4 regions of the Brucella cytisi genome follow, and region 2 is predicted to be linked to each of the others. Evidence: riboswitches for the same ligand, from Rfam matches in the RefSeq annotation. Region 2 holds a riboswitch; each other region holds the start of a gene.

Region 1 (4,834 bases), on a different contig from region 2:
GAAAGCCAGCGCAGGCGCACGATCTCTTGAACTGCGCACCAGAATATCCGGCTTCTCAAGCACCAGTTTTTCCAGCGGCAGCGGAGCAGAACCGCTGACGCCTGCCTTGTCGGCCAGATTATCAAGTCCGGCAAGACGCACAGCCTCATCGACCAGCGTTCCCCGACCGGATGTGTAACTGTTGGCATAATAAAGCGCGACTGTCTTGCGACGGGTCGGAGGTTGGATTGCCGCCAGAGCAGTTTTCATTTTGTCGATTTCCCGGCCGGCTTCCGTTTGTCTTCCGAGCACCTCACCCATGCGACGCAGATGATCTTCTATATCGCCGAACGTGCGGGCAGGAGCGAACTCTTCCACACGGATACCCAGTCTGCGCAACAGCCCAACCGTTGCTCTCGACGAGAATGTGCCCGCCAGCACGAGATCAGGTTTCATCAGAAAGACTTCTTCTGCCTGCGCATGGTTGACCGGAAGCTCCCAGGCTTTCACAGCCATGACGGATAGTTCCGGGTCCTGCGACAAGTAAGAAACCGATCGCAACTGGCCCTCATTGGCCAGCAACAATGCCAGCTGATCGGTGCATACGTTGATGGAAACGACGTGATGGGGAATGTCCCCCGCGTTCGCTGAATTTCGAACGAATAGGGCCAGCCCCGCCGCGAGGCAGAAGCTGGTTATCCAATTTGCGGACGCCCTTTTCATTCTCTGTTCAGCCTCAGAAATTCCGGGTCAATCCGACATTGATGGTGCGCCCCGGCGCAATATAGCCAGAGCTGGTCTGATAGTCCTTGTCAAAGATATTCTCGACCGAGAACTTCAACTGCGATTGCTTGTCGATGGAATAAAGTGCCACGAAATCAGCAGTCACATAGTCTCCGAGTTTCTTGCTGTTCGCAGCATCAGCGTAGCGCGAACCGCCATAGATCACTCTTGCAGTCAGATCGAGCTTTTCAATCGGCGTGAAATTGACCTCAGCCGCAGCCTTGAAACGTTCGCGATAAGGAAGATCCTTATCCGTATCGTCATCGATTGGCTGCTTCAGGTCGATAGAACCTTTGACGCCCCAGCGATCATCAAAACGATGCGCCAGCGTAGCTTCGAAGCCTGTAACCCTTGCACTTGCGACATTGTACGGCAGATAGGTTGGCGCAGTGCTCATAATCGCCTCGCGCAACCATGTCTGGTAGAAAGCCATATCAAGGCTTGTCGAAGCCGTGGCCTGCCAGTTCAAGCCGATTTCATATGATCGGGACTTTTCCGGCTGCAAATCAGGATTGGCGAAGCCCGGATAATAAAGCTCGTTGAAAGTCGGCGCCCGAAAACCCGTGGCATAGGATGATCGCAAAACAAGGTCCGGCAGAACTTCATAACTCGTACCGAGATTGTAGGTCACGACATCGCCGAACTGCCCATTATGGTCATAACGCAGCCCGCCATCGAAGCGCAGCGCCTCATACTCCAGCGAATACTGACCAAATACTGCAGCCAGATCGCGGCTGGTTTCATCATAAGCAACGGTGGTGTTGATCTCCTCGCGATAGGCTTCCACACCAGCGGTCACGGTGTGGTTGACCGTGCCGGTGTCGAAACTCTTCTCGGTCGAGGCAAAAACGCCATAACGCTTGGTTTCAAACCGGTCCGAACCGCTCACGTCTTTCCGGAAGTTACGGCTGTTGTCGATACCGGTGCTGAATTCCAGCGTGGATGACCAATCCGCCGTATGATCGATGCGTGTTCCGATCTTGCCCGTAAATGCGGTACTATCAGCCTGGTTTGGTGACGGTGCCTTGGCATCATACTGATTGCGCCCTCGGCTTAGGAGACCGTCTGCATAGATTTTACCCCAGTCGAAATCCTTCGACAGGGCAAAGTTGAACGAGCCCTGCAAGAATCCATCGCGGTCTGGTTCATGGCCATAGGCATCCGGTGTGGTGAAGTCATATCCTTGCGTGCCGGTTATGGCCGCACCAAAGGCATAGTCGACACCGTCATTGCTTCTTCCCTGTATGGTCCCGGAAGCATATCCACCCCATGGATGGCTGACACCGGTAGAAAGACTGCCGCACCACGAGCGCTCACCGCAGGCTCCGCCTTGCTTGGTGATGATATTGATCACCCCGCCCATGGCATCGGCACCGTATTGCGCAGAATGAGAGCCCTTGGCAATTTCAACACGGTCGATGGAACTCAGAGGAATGTTCGCAAGCGCAGTTGCTCCGGTTGTCGCCGACGCCGTGCGCGCACCATTGATGAGAACAACCGTCTGCTTGGAAGACATGCCACGCATGTAAATGTCCGACGACGAGCCCTGCCCGCCGTTCGTCTTTATGGAGATACCGCTATAGGACTTCAGCAACGATTGGAGATCGGGAGCAGCCGACCGTTCGATATCCGCTGAATCGATAACCGTTACAGATGAGGTCGAGCGCTGCAGCGAAGACGCGCGGCGCAATGGCGTAACCACGATTGTATCGAGGACGACACTGTCAGCACCATTCGGCAGACTTTGAGCAAGCGTCGTGGACGGCAGCGCAAGAACGCTGGCCGATACCAATAAAACAGATGATTTCAAAAGATGCATTTTTCCCTCAACCCGCCGAACCGAAGAACGATACCGGCTTTTCCTCGCACCGCAGGTTGAAGTGATCGTGGCACTGAAGGCCCTTCTTCCCGACGGCAACATTTCAACAATGTCACCGCCACGGACAGCCGCGCCTGGACACACCCCGTATCCATGCATGGGTGACCGGATACGGCAGGTCTCCTGACTTCCGGGTCTTCGCTTCCCCTCCGCCTTCCCGATCGCACCTAATGCTTTCAGTGGCTTTTACCGCTCACACGGCTGTGGAGGATAGCTCTCCGGTTACAGTTGCGGGGGCAGTCCCGGCATCAACCAGAATGGCTTCACCGTGTTCCCTTTTCATCCGCCTGAACAGCGGAACCGTTTCCTGAGAATTGCGATAGCAACATGGTTAAGGATTCGCAACTCCGCTGAAGCACAATCCGGCACAGAAAACTGAATCACATTCGCAAGGAATGGATTCAACCTCCCGATTTCAAAGAATTTTCTATCGCAGGAACGCACGGAAACGCTGGAGCGCGAAATAGAACAGCACAGAGCCGATGACGATCAGCGCCAGAAATTGCGGCCAGACGACACCGAGCCCTGCTCCGCGAAACAGGATCGATTGCGCCAATATGACGAAATGCGTATTCGGTGCTGCCAGCATGATTGTCTGGATAATTTCAGGCATGCTTTCGCGAGGTGTTGTCCCTCCCGAAAGCACCTGCAAAGGCAGAAGCACCAGCATGAGCAGCATTCCGAACTGCGGCATCGAACCAGCCGCAGTTGCCAGAAAGATGCCAAGGCTGGTCGTCGCAAAAAGCTGGAGCGCCGCACCAACGAGAAACAGCGATACCGACCCATAGATCGGAACGGCAAGCAGCCCCTGCACCACGAAAACCAATGCAAATGCCGAGGCAACCAGCACGACCAGCCCCATGGACCAAATCTTGCTGACCATGATTTCAACCGGCGTCACGGGCATAACCAATAGATGTTCTATGGTTCCATGTTCGCGTTCCCGAATGAGCGCCGCGCCCGTCAGGATGATCGATAACATCGTAACCGATGAAATCACATTGTTGATCGCGCCGAACCAGCCCTTGTTCAAATCCTGATTGAATCTCGCTCTGAGATTGAGTTCAACCGGCGTTTGTGCGCCACCGCGATAGCGATTTAGAAACTCGCCCACCTCACTCGACACAATCGACTGCACATAGCCGCCACCGGTAAAGGCCTGGCTCATTCGGGTTGCATCGACATTGAGCTGAATTGTCGGCGAACGACCCGCCAGAAGATCACGCTGGAAATTCGGCGGTATATTCAGAGCGAAAGTATCAAGCCCCTCATCCATCCGGGCATCCATTTCATAGGATGAAATCAGCTTCGGAGGCACGAAATATGGCGGATAAAATGCCGTCGTGATCCGGCTCGAAACCGGCGACTGATCTTCGTCGACAATCGCTATCGCCGCATTGTTGAGGTTTTCGGGCATTGCCTTCGATGCCGTATAGATCGCAAGCGTAAAGGCATAGACAATCAGGATCAGCAGCATCGGATCGCGAGCCAAACCACGCAGTTCCTTCACGCCAAGCTGGAATATGTTAGATATCCGCATCTTAGCTTGCCTGTTTCTTGAGAAGAACGATAGCGAGCGCCATGAGAACCGGCACCGCGATCAACAACGGCAAAAACGAACCTGCCAGATCGGCAAAACCCAGTGCCTTGGAGAAAACCCCGCGAGAAATGGTCACAAAATAAGTCGCGGGATAGATTTTACCGATGAACGCGCCCGCACCTTGCAGCGACGATACGGGGTCAATGATACCGGAATATTGCACAGCCGGAATGAGTGTCAGAAGTGCCGTTCCGAAGATCGCTGCAATCTGGCTGTTCATGAAGGTGGACAGCACCAACCCCATGCCGGTCGCAATTGTGACATAGAGCAGCGCCGCCAGCGCATAAGTCGGAAAACTCCCTGTGAACGGCACCCGGAAAATAAACACCGCAAACGCTGTCAGCATCAGGAAATTCAAAAATGCCAGCCCGATATAGGGCAACTGCTTGCCGAACAAAAACTCGAATTTCGTCACCGGCGTCACGTAAAAATTGATGATCGACCCCAGTTCCTTTTCCCGAACCACGCTCAACACTGCCAGCATCGAAGGGATCATGAGAAGCAGTAGCGGAATCACTGCCGGCACCATAGCTACGAGGCTTTGTACGTCCGGGTTATAACGATAGCGTATCTCCAGATTGAAACTGCCAACA
Region 2 (4,834 bases):
TGTCACCAGCACGCCATAAGCATATTCCTGGGGCTCCTGCTCGACGAACTTGACGCCACGCGCGCTGAGCTCGATAAAGTCCCTCCGAAGATCGTCAGTTTGAAGAAATATTGCCCCTGTCTTGTCAGTGTCGGAAGCCGCGCGGCCACCAACACCTGGCCAAAGCAGGATTGGCCATCCCTGACCTTTGTAGCTTATCAACAGGAAGCGACCCTCAGGACCGGGATTGTCGGCTGTCTTCTCGAAGCCTAAGTTTCTGGTATAGAAGTCAAGCGACCTGTCCTGATCCGATACGAACAACGTCGCGAACATAACCTTGCTAAACATTCCGATACCTCTTTGTTCCGATGCGAGCACCGATTGTTTGAGTAAGACGACGTCACCGCCGGAACCGTTCTTTGTCACATCCGCCAGTTTTCGTTCGTCATACCCATGACGAAGTGTTTGAAGGAAACGTGACCGATGGAAGCAAAAAAAATCTCGCTTGAGCAATTCGAGGCCAATCGCCCACACCTGCGGGCAGTGGCGTGCCGCATGCTCGGTTCACTGAACGAAGCAGAGGATGCGGTGCAAGAAACCTGGCTGCGCCTCTCCCGAACGAAGGTCGAGGATATCACCAATCCGGGCGGTTGGTTGACAACCACCACAGCCCGAATCTGTCTAGATATGCTGCGATCACGCAAGGCGAGGCGTGAAGAGTCTTTCGACAAAATCGGATCCAAGACTATTCACGAAGCTGGCAAAGGTCTGGAGGACCGGTTAACCGCAGCGGATTCGGTCGGCCTGGCCTTGTTTGTGGTGCTCGAAAAACTTGCTCCCGCTGAACGTCTGGCATTCGTGCTGCGCGACGTATTTGCGGTACCGTACAATGAGATCGCCTCCATTGTCGGCCGGTCCACAGAGGCTACGCGCCAACTCGCAAGCCGCGCCCGCCGCCGCGTGCAAGGTTTGCCGAAGGCGGATAGCGCCGACCGCGCCATGCGGTGGAAGCTCGTCGAAGCCTTTCTTGCCGCGGCGCGAGGCGGCAACTTCGAGGCGCTGGTATCCGTGCTGGATCCGGACGCCGTTTTCCGGGCCGATTGCGAAGCTACCCGCCAGGGTTCGCTTCCTGAGATCCGCGGCGCAAGGGCCGTAGCAGAGGCTTTCAAGGGCCGAGCGCACAGTGCCTTGCCGGCGGTTGTGGATGGGTGCCCTGGCCTCATCATAGCTCCTGATGAACATCGGCATTTTGTGCTACGCTTTTTCTTTAACGACGGAAAAATCATCGCAATTCGGGCGGTTGCGGACCCTGAGTGCCTCGCACGCCTCGACTTGAAACTGTCGCCGGGTTGATAATTGGTCGCTAGTCCCCCAGCCACTTCATTAGAGGAAATTGCGCTTGGTGGAAGGGATCTGTGCTTTTATTTCACGATTGGAATACCGGGCCCGCTACACTGAATGCCAACGGGCTCACCAATCGCAGTATACTCATCCGAAAAACCTTCGTTTTTTTTGCAACGGCAGCGACAGCAACGAGGTCGCTAGCCGTGCGAGCGCTTGCACCTTCGTTCCAGACATTGGTGTAAAAGTCACACGATTTCCAAAGTGATAGTTTCACTTTTCATGCTTCAACCACCGCTGATGGGCGGGAACCGGTCGGTCGGCTTGCGGGCGGAGAGAGGGGCGAAGTGGCCTGCAAAAATCTGTCGTGTAAGTCGGGCTTTGACACCCGACCATTGCGACAGGAATTCCCGTGAGAATTTAAAGTCAGTTCTTCCTAATGCAACATTGAGGAATTTCGAGACAAATAGCCGAATAACAAACAGAGTTCGGCGATTGCGCGAGTGCGAAACGACCCATCAAATGCAGGGATCAAATACTTAATTTTTTGGCGAACGGAGCAGGCAGAACTCTTCGCCCCGGAAGCGAAGTGCGACATAGCTACATTGGTTCATGTGATCAATCAAACAGGCTTGCTCGGGAGTTGACATTTCTTCCATCGTGCAGCGCTCTGCCGCACATATCTGACTATAAATCTGACCGGTAGGAACATGCGCGACGAAAAGCGAGGTCTTCGGTCCTTTCGGGTTGAGAGTTTCATATGCGGCTATCAACCTCTCGAAAACCTCACGATCCTGCCCCACAGGGTCAAGGTCGATCCCCATCTCGCCAACCTTGCCCACCATTTTCATGTAGCGCAGATGTTTTGATTCAGAACAAACAAGTCGATCAGCCTTTGCGGGGATCGAAAACGTCAAGATAATGGCACTGAAGATAACTGCCATCTTCTGCATAAATTCTCTTTCCATAGGTGATTAAGGGCCGTGTAAAGTTTTGGCTTTGCTGTCAATTCCGGCCATCTTAACGTCTGAGTCATGGAAAGTCATTCAAAACGACAAACGGCCACAATGAGGTCGGGACCAGACTGTCCGATTTTGCCGACCATGAATAAAATAGCCGCCATAGAACGTGACCCATCGCCAAGACTGTTATCGGCCCCATACCAGTCATGGCTATCGAGCAGGGATTACCAGAACCTGCTCGTGGCCTTGGACTTAAAGATATAAACATTTCTTTATGTGCTATTGACATTGTGTGGCCGATGCAGGAAGGTTGCAATGTCTAGGTTCTCCGGCTGTCGTATTCGATACGCCGGAGCTAAGAGGGAAGTCCGTGCCCCGTCTCATTCGGGAAAGTCGGCGCTGCCCCCGCAACTGTAAGCGGCAAGCTGACGTCCAGAATGTCACTGGGGTTCTCCCTGGGAAGACGGACGATAGCAATGACCCGCTAGCCAGGAGACCTGCCTTGGCAAAGTAACGTCCACGGGCGGGGTGTCCCGGTGTGCCGTAGCAAAGACCGTGTAACGGTCTGTGTTGCTATGTGTCCGCTGACCCATGCCCCCAACTTATTGGGATAGGTTATGTCTCAAACCGCAATTCCAGTCGCCGCCAAGGGCGAGCCGGTCGTAGATCGGTCGCATATCACGACGCATCACGACTTTACGTTCCGCGTCATGAGCCATCGTTTTGATGAGAACTATCACCCTTTGGACAATACGCGTATCACGACGAATTTTGCTAATTTGGCCAGAGGAGAGAACCGCCAGGACAACCTCCGTAACGCCTTGAGAATGATTGACAATCGTTTCAACGCGCTGGCGCATTGGGATAACCCGGAAGGCGATCGCTATTCCGTTAAACTCGAAATCATTTCGGTTGAAATGAAAATCGGTCTTGAAGGCAAAAACGATGCCTTCCCACTGATTGAGATACTGAAGACGAATATCGTGGATCGAAACACCAACGAGCGTATTGAGGGTATTGTCGGAAACAACTTCTCTTCTTACGTGCGGGATTATGACTTCAGCGTATTGCTGCCAGAGTACAATAAGAACCGATCCGAATTCGCAACGCCGGACAATTTCGGCGATCTTCATGGAAATCTGTTCAAATGTTTCCTCAATTCAGCTGCTTACAAAGAAAATTTCAATAAACCACCCGTCATATGCCTGAGTGCATCAAGTAGCAAAATCTATCATCGGACAGACAACCAACATCCTATACTTGGTGTCGAATACCGGCAGAACGAGTTCTCGCCGACCGATGAATACTTCAGAAAAATGGGATTGCAGGTTCGATTTTTCATGCCTCGAAATAGCGTTGCACCTTTGGCTTTCTATTTTATCGGAGATTTGCCGGGTGATTACACAAATCTCGAGCTTATCAGCACTATCAGTACGATGGAGACCTTCCAAAAGATTTACCGACCAGAGATCTATAACTCCAATTCTCCAGCAGGTGCATGCTATCAACCGAACTTGAAGCAGCAGGACTATTCGCTGACCCGAATTGTCTACGACCGAGAAGAGCGTAGCAGGCTGGCTGTTGAGCAGGGAAAGTTCGCGGATGAGCACTTCATCAAACCATACAAAGAGATTCTTGAACAATGGTCTGCCAATTACGCTCATTGACGAACTAACGATAAAAGGTCGCCCATCATGAAAAGACTATTGCCCACCTCAACGGCTGGAAGCTTACCGAAGCCCTCCTGGCTTGCACAACCTGAGAAACTTTGGTCACCCTGGAAATTACAGGATGAGGAGTTGATTGAAGGCAAGCGAGACGCTCTGCGTTTGTCCTTGGATGATCAACGACGTGCGGGTATTGATATCGTCAGCGACGGTGAGCAGACGCGCCAACATTTCGTCACGACGTTTATTGAGCACCTCAGCGGCGTTGACTTTGAGAAACGGGAAACCGTCAGAATTCGTAATCGCTATGATGCGAGTGTGCCGACAGTCGTTGGGGCTGTTTCTCGCTCAAAGCCAGTTTTTGTCGAAGATGCAAAGTTTTTGCGTCAGCAGACCAAGCATCCCATCAAATGGGCGCTGCCGGGTCCCATGACTATGATCGATACGCTCTATGATTCGCATTATAACAGTCGTGAAAAGCTGGCCTGGGAATTCGCCAAAGCTCTCAATGAAGAAGCCAAGGAGTTGGAGGCTGCTGGTGTCGATATCATCCAGTTCGACGAGCCTGCCTTCAATGTGTTTTTTAATGAGGTAAATGACTGGGGCGTTGCCACGCTGGAAAAGGCAATGGAAGGACTTCAGTGCGAAACTGCCGTCCATATTTGCTATGGTTACGGTATCAAGGCCAACACCGATTGGAAAAAGACCTTGGGATCGGAGTGGAGGCAGTATGAAGAAACCTTCCCAAAACTGCAGAAATCCAGTGTCGATCTGATCTCTCTCGAATGCCACAATTCGCATGTTCCCATCGATTTGATTGAACTCATTCGAGGTAAAAAGGTGATGGTAGGGGCCATTGACGTGGCAACCAACGCCGTGGAAACC
Region 3 (4,834 bases), on a different contig from region 2:
CAAAGCCCTTCAGACGAAGAATATCGTGTTTCGCAATGACCGCTTTCAGCTTTTCCGTGAATAGCTTGGGATCGGCCACGGAGCCCGCTTCGACCACGAAGCTCTCGAACTCGTCATGATCGTGCTCATGTCCATCTGCATGATGGATTTCATGGTGGGATTTGCGGTTGGCGATGTCGTCTTCCGTGCCGACGCCGAGGCCGAGCAGAACGTCAGCTCCAAGCTTGCCAAAGCTCGCAGGAACCATATTCACGCGGCGAGGCGAACGCTCGGCCACATCGGCTTTCACACTATCCAGCCTTGAGGCGTCGATCAGGTCAGCTTTGTTGAGAACAATCAGATCGGCTGCATGAATCTGATCCTCAAAAAGTTCCTCCAAGGGGCTTTCATGGTCAAGAGATTCGTCCGCTGCGCGCTGCGCATCCACCTTGTCGTGGTCATCGGCAAAACGCCCCTCGGCCACCGCTGCGGCGTCGATCACGGTTACTACACCGTCGACTGTTACCTGCGTCTTGATTTCTGGCCAGTTGAAAGCCGCGACCAACGGCTGCGGCAATGCCAGACCGGACGTCTCGATCACGATATGATCGGGGCGATCAGCGCGGTCCAGAAGCTTGGTCATGGTCGGGATGAAATCATCGGCAACGGTGCAACAAATGCAACCATTGTTGAGCTCGATCACATCTTCTTCACGGCATGCTTCGATACCGCAACCTTTCAGAATACCGCCATCGACACCGAGGTCGCCGAACTCATTGATGATCAACGCAATGCGTTTTCCATTGGCGTTTTCCAACAGGTTGCGGATCATCGTCGTTTTGCCCGATCCGAGAAAACCCGTGATGACTGTTGCGGGAATTTTCTGTCCCTGCATCGATTTATCCCTTCATCCTGAGCGGCAACCCTGCCGCCATGAAATAAACTTCATCCGCAATCGCGGCCACTGCCTGATGCAGAAAGCCTGCATGATCGCGAAATTCCCGTGCCATGCGATTTTCAGGCACGATCCCAAGTCCAACTTCGTTCGAAACAAAAACCACAGGCCCGGCAAGATTCGGCAGCATGGCGACAAGACTTGCCGTCTCTGTCGCTATATCGCGCTCGGCCATCATCAGATTGGTCAGCCACAGGGTCAAACAATCGACCAGCACGAACCGATCCGCAGCGGCATTCAATGTCAGTGCACCGACGAGATCGAGTGGCTCCTCCACCGTCTGCCATTCCGAACCACGTCGGTCGCGATGAATGGCAATGCGGTTTTCCATTTCCTTGTCGAAGGCACGCCCTGTTGCCAGATAGAGTGGCTGAAGTCCCGAGGATTCAACCATTTTCTCGGCATAGGACGACTTACCCGAACGGGCTCCGCCAAGAACCAGAACCGATTTTCCCGGCGAAGCCATTTTCATCAGCCCTCAATCTCGGACGATGCGTAGTGCTGGATGAACCAGCCAAGTGCGAGGCCGATCACGGCCCACATGAACAGGTTCGTCGCCAGCGATGCGACTGCATATTGCGAAGCAAGCAGTGATGGAATCGGTGACGAGATGTCTTCGGGATGCGGAGCACCATAAAGATGCGGCACCACGATCAGCACCAGACCGAGGGCCTTTGCCCAGATTTCCTGGCGCAACACGATGAGATAGAGGCCTGAACCGCTCAGCACCACGGTAGCAAGCCACCAGAGCTGGCGTTCAGCCAGAGCAGCCGCAGGCATTGCCGGCAATTCCGGTGACAATCCCAATGCGGGCAGAAACGCGACTGCAAAAAAACCCGCGACGCCCCAATAAATCCCATTCTGCACCGTAATGCGGCGTCCGAGAAGCAAGGCCACGCCACCAAGCAGCAAGGCAAAACCTGCACCTGCTACGAGATTGGCAAGGATCGTATTGCCCAACCGCCCAAATGGTAGTTCAGCCCCTTCTTCCTCGTCACTTTCGGCAGCGGCGCCATGATCATGCGGTGTGGCTTCCGCCTCGCCGTGACTATGGCCACCGCCAGCATCTTCATAGGTTTCGGCCTGCAGGATCAAAGGCACTGTCTTCAAATACATGGCGGGAGTAACCAGCAGCCCGGCTAGAAGCCCCGCAGCAAGCGTCGCCAACAAATAACGGATCAACATTTCTGTCCCTCAATAGCAATTTCGCGCCGATAGCCGTCCACCATCGAGCTTTGCTCAGCTTCAATTCCGAAAGATGTTAAACTGCTCAGTGGCAGGGAAAACCATAGGAATGGCGCGTATCGTGCGCTGAATCGTGCAACGTATCAGAATGGGCAAGCCCTACGCCGTAGATCAGGAACGCACCGAGAAGCAGTGAAACCACAGCCGTGCCCAGACGGGCAGCGAGCGGCATTGCGAGTGTGCTGGAAACAGAATTTTGAGTACGTGCAGCCATGACAACCTCCGTGCAGGCAGCAGGGAAAAACCTCCCATGGGGTTCGGGCTCAATGCCCTCACGCAACAGGCAGGTCTCCTGGCTCACGGGTCGCGGGGATTGAAACTACCTTCCCAGAAGCTTTACAGCCTCCAGTGGTTACCGGTTGCCCGGCTTGCCTCATCCCTCTCCGCTCTACAGTCGCGGGGTCGGCTGCGATAAAGACGCCCGGATTGGGTCCGTCCGTCGCATTCCCTTTTTGGTATTGCCGGGATTCGTCCCGGCAAAAAACCTGTTGCATGGTTTCGACACTAGGCTTTCGCCCCATCGTCGTCAATTGCGACCGATGATTGACGACCTCATTTCAAATTAAACAGTGCATCGATATCGAGACATGCGTCCAGCCCTTCGGCCAGCTCATCCAATGCAGCCTCAACGCCGGCGCGATAGTTTACTGAACTGCTACGCACACCAAGATCCTCCAGAAATCTCCGGCGAAATTCGTCTGCATTGAAAATACCGTGGAGGTAAGTTCCCATTATGTGCCCGTCTGGCGATATGGCTCCATCGTCATGCTCGCCAATTCGGGCGAAAGGCCGCCCCATATCCGGTCCGGTCGTTCGTCCGATATGGATTTCATAACCTTCCAGCGGCACATTATGGAGAAGCGCGGTCGCCTGCACATTGCGGACCACTTTTTCAGGTTCCATCACCGTTTCGATATCGAGCAGCCCAAGACCGTCAATGTCGCGTACATGCCCCTCGATACCAGCAGGGTCGCTGATGTGGCGACCAAGCATCTGGAACCCGCCGCAGATACCAAGCACATGACCGCCTCGTTTCACGTGGGCAGATAATTGGCGATCCCAGCCATTGTCCCGAACCGCCTGCATATCGGCTATCGTGGACTTTGTCCCCGGCAGAACGACAAGGCCCGCATCGCCGGGAATGCTCGAACCAGGCGGCACCATGACCACTTCTACATCCGGTTCAGCCTTTAGCGGATCAAGATCATCGAAGTTGGCGATGCGCGGCAACATCGGCACAGCAACCACAAGCGACTTCTTGTCTCCACGTACCGCACGCTCAAGAACGACCGAATCTTCGGCTGGCAATCGCGATACTGCTTTCAGCCACGGAACCACGCCGAAAGAGCGCCAGCCGGTAAACCGGGTAATGGCAGCCAGCCCGTCATCAAAAAGCGAAATATCGCCCCGGAACTTGTTGATCAGAAATCCGCGAACCATGGCGCGGTCCTGTTCGGACAGAATAGTGTGCGTGCCGACGAGAGACGCAATCACGCCACCTCTGTCTATGTCACCGACCAGAACAACCGGGACATCGGCCTGTGTGGCAAACCCCATATTGGCGATATCACCGGCCCGGAGATTGATTTCAGCTGGTGACCCTGCCCCTTCCACCAACACAAGGTCCGCGCCTTCGCTGACCTTGGCGAAAGATTCCATGACAGCCGCCATAAGTTGTGGCTTCAATTCCTGATAATAGCGCCCGCGCGCCTCGCCTCGCACTTGTCCCTGCACGACAACCTGACTACCCATGTCAGTCTGCGGTTTGAGGAGTACCGGATTCATATGGACAGACGACGGCACACCGCAAGCCAGCGCCTGCAACCACTGCGCCCGACCAATTTCGCCTCCGTCGTCGCTGACCGCCGCATTGTTGGACATGTTTTGCGGCTTAAACGGCCGAACATTCAGGCCGCGATTGCGCGCAACCCGGCATAATCCGGCAACAAGAACACTTTTGCCGACGTCCGAACCCGTTCCCTGAAACATGATTGCGCGTGCCATGGACTGCTGCGTAGCTTAAACTGAACTTTCAGGCAACGGGACCTCAATCGGCGAGCGTCTATGCAAAAATGCGCATCAGTTTATTACAAATGTGAGCAACATTATTCCAATGGAGCGTTGGCAGTCTCACACGGTTATGATCTAGTCCGGTGAAAAGGTGCGGTGCTACAGGGAGGAAACCATGGATGCTGCCGACCAGAACCAGTACGAACTGAACGAAGATCAGCTTGCCATTCAGGATATGGCGCGAGCCTTCGCCAGTGATCGCGTTGCCCCGCATGCATTGCAATGGGACCGCGACAAGCATTTCCCCGTCGACGTATTGCAAGAGACCGGACCGCTCGGCATGGGCGGCATTTATGTGCGTGAAGATGTGGACGGCTCGGCGCTAAAGCGGCTCGACGCAGTGCTCATTTTTGAAGCACTGGCAACTGCATGCCCTTCATTCTCGGCTTTCGTCTCCATCCACAACATGGCCGCATGGATGATCGACACTTTCGGCAATGACGAACAGCGCCTGCGCTTTCTGCCAAAGCTCACGTCAATGGAATGGCTTGCCAGCTACTGCCTGACCGAGCCCGGATCGGGTTCGGATGCGGCGGCGCTCAGAACACGCGCTACACGCGATGGCGATCATTATATCCTCAATGG
Region 4 (4,834 bases), on a different contig from region 2:
GCGACAGTATCCATGATGGCACTGAGCCTTTAAAGCATTTCCAGCAAAAATGCGAAGCGGTTTTGCATGGGATAATGCGACAAAACAAGGACTTAGAGCATTTCCAATGTTTCAGTCAAAACTGGGAATGCTCTAAACGAATTGTTCGAGCCAGCCGGACGGCAGCGATAGCTGCAGGCCGCGTGCAAAGATGAACCAGATCACGAAGGCGAAGACGATGCCGACGGGAACGCTGATCCAGAATTTGCGATAGCCGAAGCCACGTGCGGTTGCTGCGAAAAGCAGGCCGGTAGACAAGGAAAAGCCGACAGTCTTCATCGTCAGCATCTGGATGGCCAGACCGCCAATGATCCATGCCATCGGGGCGATCTCCTGATGCTCTCGCTCTGGAAAATCACCGCGAAGCGCCTCGAATACGGTCCAGATGGCAAGGCCGAACAATCCGGCTGCGACGACATAGGGAACGGTTTTCGGACCGACCGGCGAGTAGCTCGTCACGTCGTTTCCATAGGTTGTCGACCAGGCAATGGCGATGGCGACAGCGGCAAGAACAAGGGCGATGACAAGAGCGGCGAAATCTGGCGCCGCCCCTTCCGGGCGGCGCTTTTCCTGCGGTTCTGTTCCTGTCATTTGACGAGGCCGATTTCCTTGAGGATGGCTTCAGTCGCAGCGACGTCCTTGGCAAGCTGCTCCTTGAATGCCGGGCCGGCGAGATAGGTATCCGCCCAGCCCTTGTCTTTCAGAGCCTTCTGCCAGGATTCCGACTTCACCATTTTCTCGATATCGGCATTGATGGCAGCTTCCTGTTCGGCAGCGATGCCGGGAGCAGCGGCCACCATGCGCCAGTTCTGGATAGAAACGTCCACGCCGCCTTCCTTGAAGGTCGGTGCGTCGATGCCTTCCACGCGCTCGTCGCTCGAAATGCCAATGATGCGCAGCGTACCGGCCTTGATCTGGGCGTCGAATTCGCCATAGCCGGAAATGCCGACGGTTACCTGATTGCCGAGAATGGCTGCCAGTGCTTCGCCGCCGCCGGAAAAGGCGATGTAATTGACCTTGGTCGGGTCGACACCTGCTGCCTTGGCAAAGAGGCCAGCGGTGATGTGATCGGTGCCGCCCGCAGAACCGCCGCCCCACGAGACGGAGCCTGGATCAGCCTTCAGCTTTGCTGCAAGGTCGCCAAGGTTCTGGATGTCGGAAGAAGCAGGCACGACGATGGCTTCATATTCACCGGTAAGGCGTGCAATCGGCGTGATGGCGTCGAGCGTAACCGGCGATTTGTTGGTCAGGATAGCGCCGACCATGACATAGCCACCGACGATGAGCTGGCTTGGGTCGCCCTTGTTCTGGTTCACGAACTGGGCAAGGCCGATGGTGCCACCAGCGCCCGGAACGTTGATAACCTGCACGCTGCCGGAAATCTTTTCGTCCTGAAGCGCGCTCTGCATCGTGCGCGCCGTCTGATCCCAGCCGCCGCCTGGAGCAGCAGGCGCCAGCACCTTGTAGTCTTCTGCGGAAGCAGAGCCTGCCATAGCCAACGCCGCTACCGACGTCAGGGCCAGAATAAATCTACGCATATGTCCTCCCAGATAGAATGTATGCCGCCTCCCGGCGGACCTCCCCAAAGTCCCGCTCCTCTAGCGGGAGAAAACTACATGGAGATTAGCGAAAACAAATTCAATAGGCCAGCGCATGCGACGATAGTTTGGCCGCAATTTAAATAACGGGCTTTCGAATCGCTTGAAAACCGTGCGTTGGAAATAGCCATCGAGACCTGCTTGACGGCGACATCGGGTCAACGTAATAGTGTAACGACGGTTCCCCGACCGAGAGCGAAGGGGATTAATAGGGAACACGGTGAGGACGACCCGAAAAGGGGCCAAGACCGTGGCTGCCCCCGCAACTGTAAGCGGATTGCCGTTCATCCTCGTGACGTTGAAAGCGTCATGCCACTGTGCCGGAGAAGCGCGGGAAGGCAGATGAACAGCAGATATTCGTGAGCCAGGAGACCTGCCGTCTAGTGTTGTCCATTGTCACGGGCGGGGATGCCCGGAGCAGGAGCAGATTATGACAGATTTCCGCGTCGCAGGACGCATCCTTCTATCGTCATCGCATGATTTCGACATGTCCCCGGATATGCCTGTCCGTCTTCCGTATAGGATTTTTCCCGTCAGCTGACAGGGCGTCTTTCTCTCATCATTTCGGGGACTTTCATGAATATTCTCGGCAAGATGCCGTTTCGCGCCGCCCTCTGTGCGGTTGCATTTCTCTCAGGCGGTTTGGCTGCACAGGCAGCGGAAACGCAATATCCGCTAACGCTGAAAAATTGCGGTCGCGACGTTACCTTCAAGCAGGCACCGAGCCGCGCGGTTGCGGTTGGCCAGAGCAGCGCAGAAATTCTTTACAGCCTCGGTCTCGGCGACAAGGTTGTCGGCACGGCAGTGTGGTTCGGGCCTGTTCTCAAAGGCTTTGAAGAGGTAAATGCCAAGGTCAAGCGGCTCGCCGATAATGATCCAAGCTTCGAAAGCGTTCTAGCGCAGAAGCCGGATATCGTGACGGCGGATTTCCAGTGGCATGTCGGGCCGACCGGCATTGTTGCGAAGCCTGAACAATTCGAGGAACTGGGCATTCCGGCCTATACATCGCCGTCGGATTGCGTTGGTAAGGACAATTCCGGCGGTGGTGACGGCGTCCGCACGGCAGCGTTCAAGATGGATATCGTCTATCAGGAAATCACCGAACTGGCGGAAATCTTCAATGTGCAGGATCGCGGCGAGAAACTCGTCGCCGACCTAAAGGCGCGCGAAGCGGCTGCGCGTGAAAAAATTGGGGCTGCGGACGGAAAGCTTTCGGCTGTCGTCTGGTTCTCCAGCACGCAGGTCGATGCCGATCCCTATGTCGCAGGCAAGTTCGGCGCGCCCGCCTATGTTCTTTCGGCGCTCGGCATCAAGAATGTCATCAACAGCGAGGAAGAATGGCCAACGGTTGGATGGGAAACGATTGCAAAATCAAACCCTTCGATGATCGTTGCTGCAAAACTGGATCGCCGCCGCTATCCGGCAGACGATATCGCCGTCAAGCACCAGTTTCTTGAGAACGATGCGGTGACGAAGCTGATGCCAGCAGTCAAGGACAAACATGTCTTCGACATGGATGCGCAGTCGATGAGCACTTCGCTTCGCGTGATCGAAGGCATCGAAACACTTGCAGCCGATATTGCCGCCTCGGACCAGAACAAGTGACGGCGCGGGCAGCGACAACAGGCTTCAAACAGAAGGGAAGGGCCCGCTCCGGCGTGTTCTTCCTGGCCTTTTCGCTTGTCCTGCTTCTTCTTGCCCTTTGGCTCGGAGCGGCGATAGGCGAAACGGCGATACCACTCGATGTGGTTGCGAAAACCGTAGCCAATCGGGTGTGGAATGCCGGATATCCGCTCGAACCCATCGATGAAGGGATTGTCTGGAGCTATCGCCTCAGCCGTGCGGTTATCGCTGCATGTTGCGGCGCGTCTCTCGCAATATCCGGCGTTATTCTGCAGTCGCTGCTCCGAAATTCGCTCGCCGATCCGTATATTCTGGGCATTTCCGCCGGCGCCTCGACTGGAGCCGTTGCCGTTGCCATTCTTGGCATCGGCGCTGGCGTGCTGACACTCTCGCTTGGGGCTTTCATCGGTGCCATCGTTGCTTTCTGTCTGGTGTCCCTGCTGGCGCTGCGGGCGGGGCGAGGCAGCAGCGCTATCATTCTGGCGGGTATTGCCGGTTCACAGCTTTTCAACGCGTTGACGTCATTCATCGTCACCAAAGCAGCAAATGCCGAACAGGCGCGCGGTATCATGTTCTGGCTCCTTGGCAACCTTTCCGGCGTGCGCTGGCCCGATGTCACTCTTGCTCTGCCTGCCTGTCTGATCGGTCTTGCCATCTGTCTGTGGCATGCGCGTGCGCTCGATGCCTTCACCTTCGGAACGGAATCCGCAGCTTCTCTCGGCATACCGGTGCGCCGCGTCTACGTGGTGCTGATCGGTGTCAGCGCCATGATGACGGCTGTGATGGTTTCCATCGTTGGCTCTGTCGGCTTTATCGGTCTCGTCATTCCCCATGCGGCGCGAATGGTAGTCGGGGTCAGGCACGGCAGGTTGTTGCCCGCGGCGGCCCTTATCGGAGCAATCTTCATGATCGTCGCCGATATCCTGTCACGCATCATCATTCCGGGGCAGGTTTTGCCGATCGGTGTCATCACGGCTTTGTTCGGTGCACCTGCATTCGCCCTGTTACTTGGACAAAGGAGGGCGTCGTCATGATCCTCTCAGCATGCAATGTCGGCTGGTCGGCGGGCAATGTCGAAATCTTGCGCGATGTTTCGCTGGAAGTGGCGGAAGGTGAGTTTCTTGGCATCATAGGGCCGAATGGATCGGGAAAGACCAGCTTTCTGTCTTTGCTTTCCGGTGTTCGCAGATGCCGCGTCGGCGAAGTGAACCTCTGCGGTTCACCCATCGACAGTTTCAGCCGTCGCGAGATTGCGCGCCAACTGGCGCTGGTCGAGCAACAGGCGGGAACGACAGAACGTATCACGGCACGTCAGGCGGTCGAACTCGGGCGAACGCCCTATCTCGGTGCCCTGTCGCCATGGTCGGTGGAGGACGATGCCATCGTTGACCAGGCGCTGGTCAATGTCGATATGGCGCATCTGGCCAACCGCTATTGGCACACGCTTTCCGGCGGTGAGCGACAGCGTTTGCATATAGCCCGCGCTTTGGCTCAAGAACCGCAGATTTTGCTTCTGGACGAGCCGACCAATCATCTCGACATCGGACATCAGATCGGGCTGCTCGATCTTGTCA

What was found. A riboswitch is a leader RNA that binds a small molecule or an ion and turns the genes downstream of it on or off. The one in region 2 is predicted to bind cobalamin.
Positions count from the first base shown of each region.
Region 1: another riboswitch for cobalamin. It lies ahead of AAE521_RS12235 (TonB-dependent receptor domain-containing protein); the one in region 2 lies ahead of AAE521_RS17615 (DUF1852 domain-containing protein).
Region 3: another riboswitch for cobalamin. It lies ahead of AAE521_RS12440 (CbtB domain-containing protein); the one in region 2 lies ahead of AAE521_RS17615 (DUF1852 domain-containing protein).
Region 4: another riboswitch for cobalamin. It lies ahead of AAE521_RS24600 (ABC transporter substrate-binding protein); the one in region 2 lies ahead of AAE521_RS17615 (DUF1852 domain-containing protein).

Region 1 covers NZ_JBCAUP010000011.1:116,735-121,568, reverse strand. The annotation lists gene AAE521_RS12240 (ABC transporter substrate-binding protein) at 1-702, opposite strand, end outside; gene AAE521_RS12235 (TonB-dependent receptor domain-containing protein) at 716-2,581, opposite strand; cobalamin riboswitch at 2,738-2,961, opposite strand; gene AAE521_RS12230 (ABC transporter permease) at 3,069-4,181, opposite strand; gene rbbA (ribosome-associated ATPase/putative transporter RbbA) at 4,183-4,834, opposite strand, start outside.
Region 2 covers NZ_JBCAUP010000018.1:104,118-108,951, forward strand. The annotation lists gene AAE521_RS17600 (VOC family protein) at 1-405, opposite strand, end outside; gene AAE521_RS17605 (sigma-70 family RNA polymerase sigma factor) at 463-1,332, shown strand; gene AAE521_RS17610 (hypothetical protein) at 1,860-2,273, opposite strand; cobalamin riboswitch at 2,587-2,801, shown strand; gene AAE521_RS17615 (DUF1852 domain-containing protein) at 2,900-3,949, shown strand; gene AAE521_RS17620 (methionine synthase) at 3,977-4,834, shown strand, end outside.
Region 3 covers NZ_JBCAUP010000011.1:165,751-170,584, reverse strand. The annotation lists gene cobW (cobalamin biosynthesis protein CobW) at 1-874, opposite strand, end outside; gene cobU (bifunctional adenosylcobinamide kinase/adenosylcobinamide-phosphate guanylyltransferase) at 879-1,400, opposite strand; gene AAE521_RS12445 (CbtA family protein) at 1,406-2,119, opposite strand; gene AAE521_RS12440 (CbtB domain-containing protein) at 2,205-2,393, opposite strand; cobalamin riboswitch at 2,445-2,683, opposite strand; gene AAE521_RS12435 (cobyric acid synthase) at 2,732-4,183, opposite strand; gene AAE521_RS12430 (isobutyryl-CoA dehydrogenase) at 4,365-4,834, shown strand, end outside.
Region 4 covers NZ_JBCAUP010000038.1:1,396-6,229, reverse strand. The annotation lists gene AAE521_RS24615 (tripartite tricarboxylate transporter permease) at 1-14, opposite strand, end outside; gene AAE521_RS24610 (tripartite tricarboxylate transporter TctB family protein) at 133-630, opposite strand; gene AAE521_RS24605 (Bug family tripartite tricarboxylate transporter substrate binding protein) at 627-1,577, opposite strand; cobalamin riboswitch at 1,799-2,032, shown strand; gene AAE521_RS24600 (ABC transporter substrate-binding protein) at 2,214-3,242, shown strand; gene AAE521_RS24595 (FecCD family ABC transporter permease) at 3,239-4,294, shown strand; gene AAE521_RS24590 (ABC transporter ATP-binding protein) at 4,291-4,834, shown strand, end outside.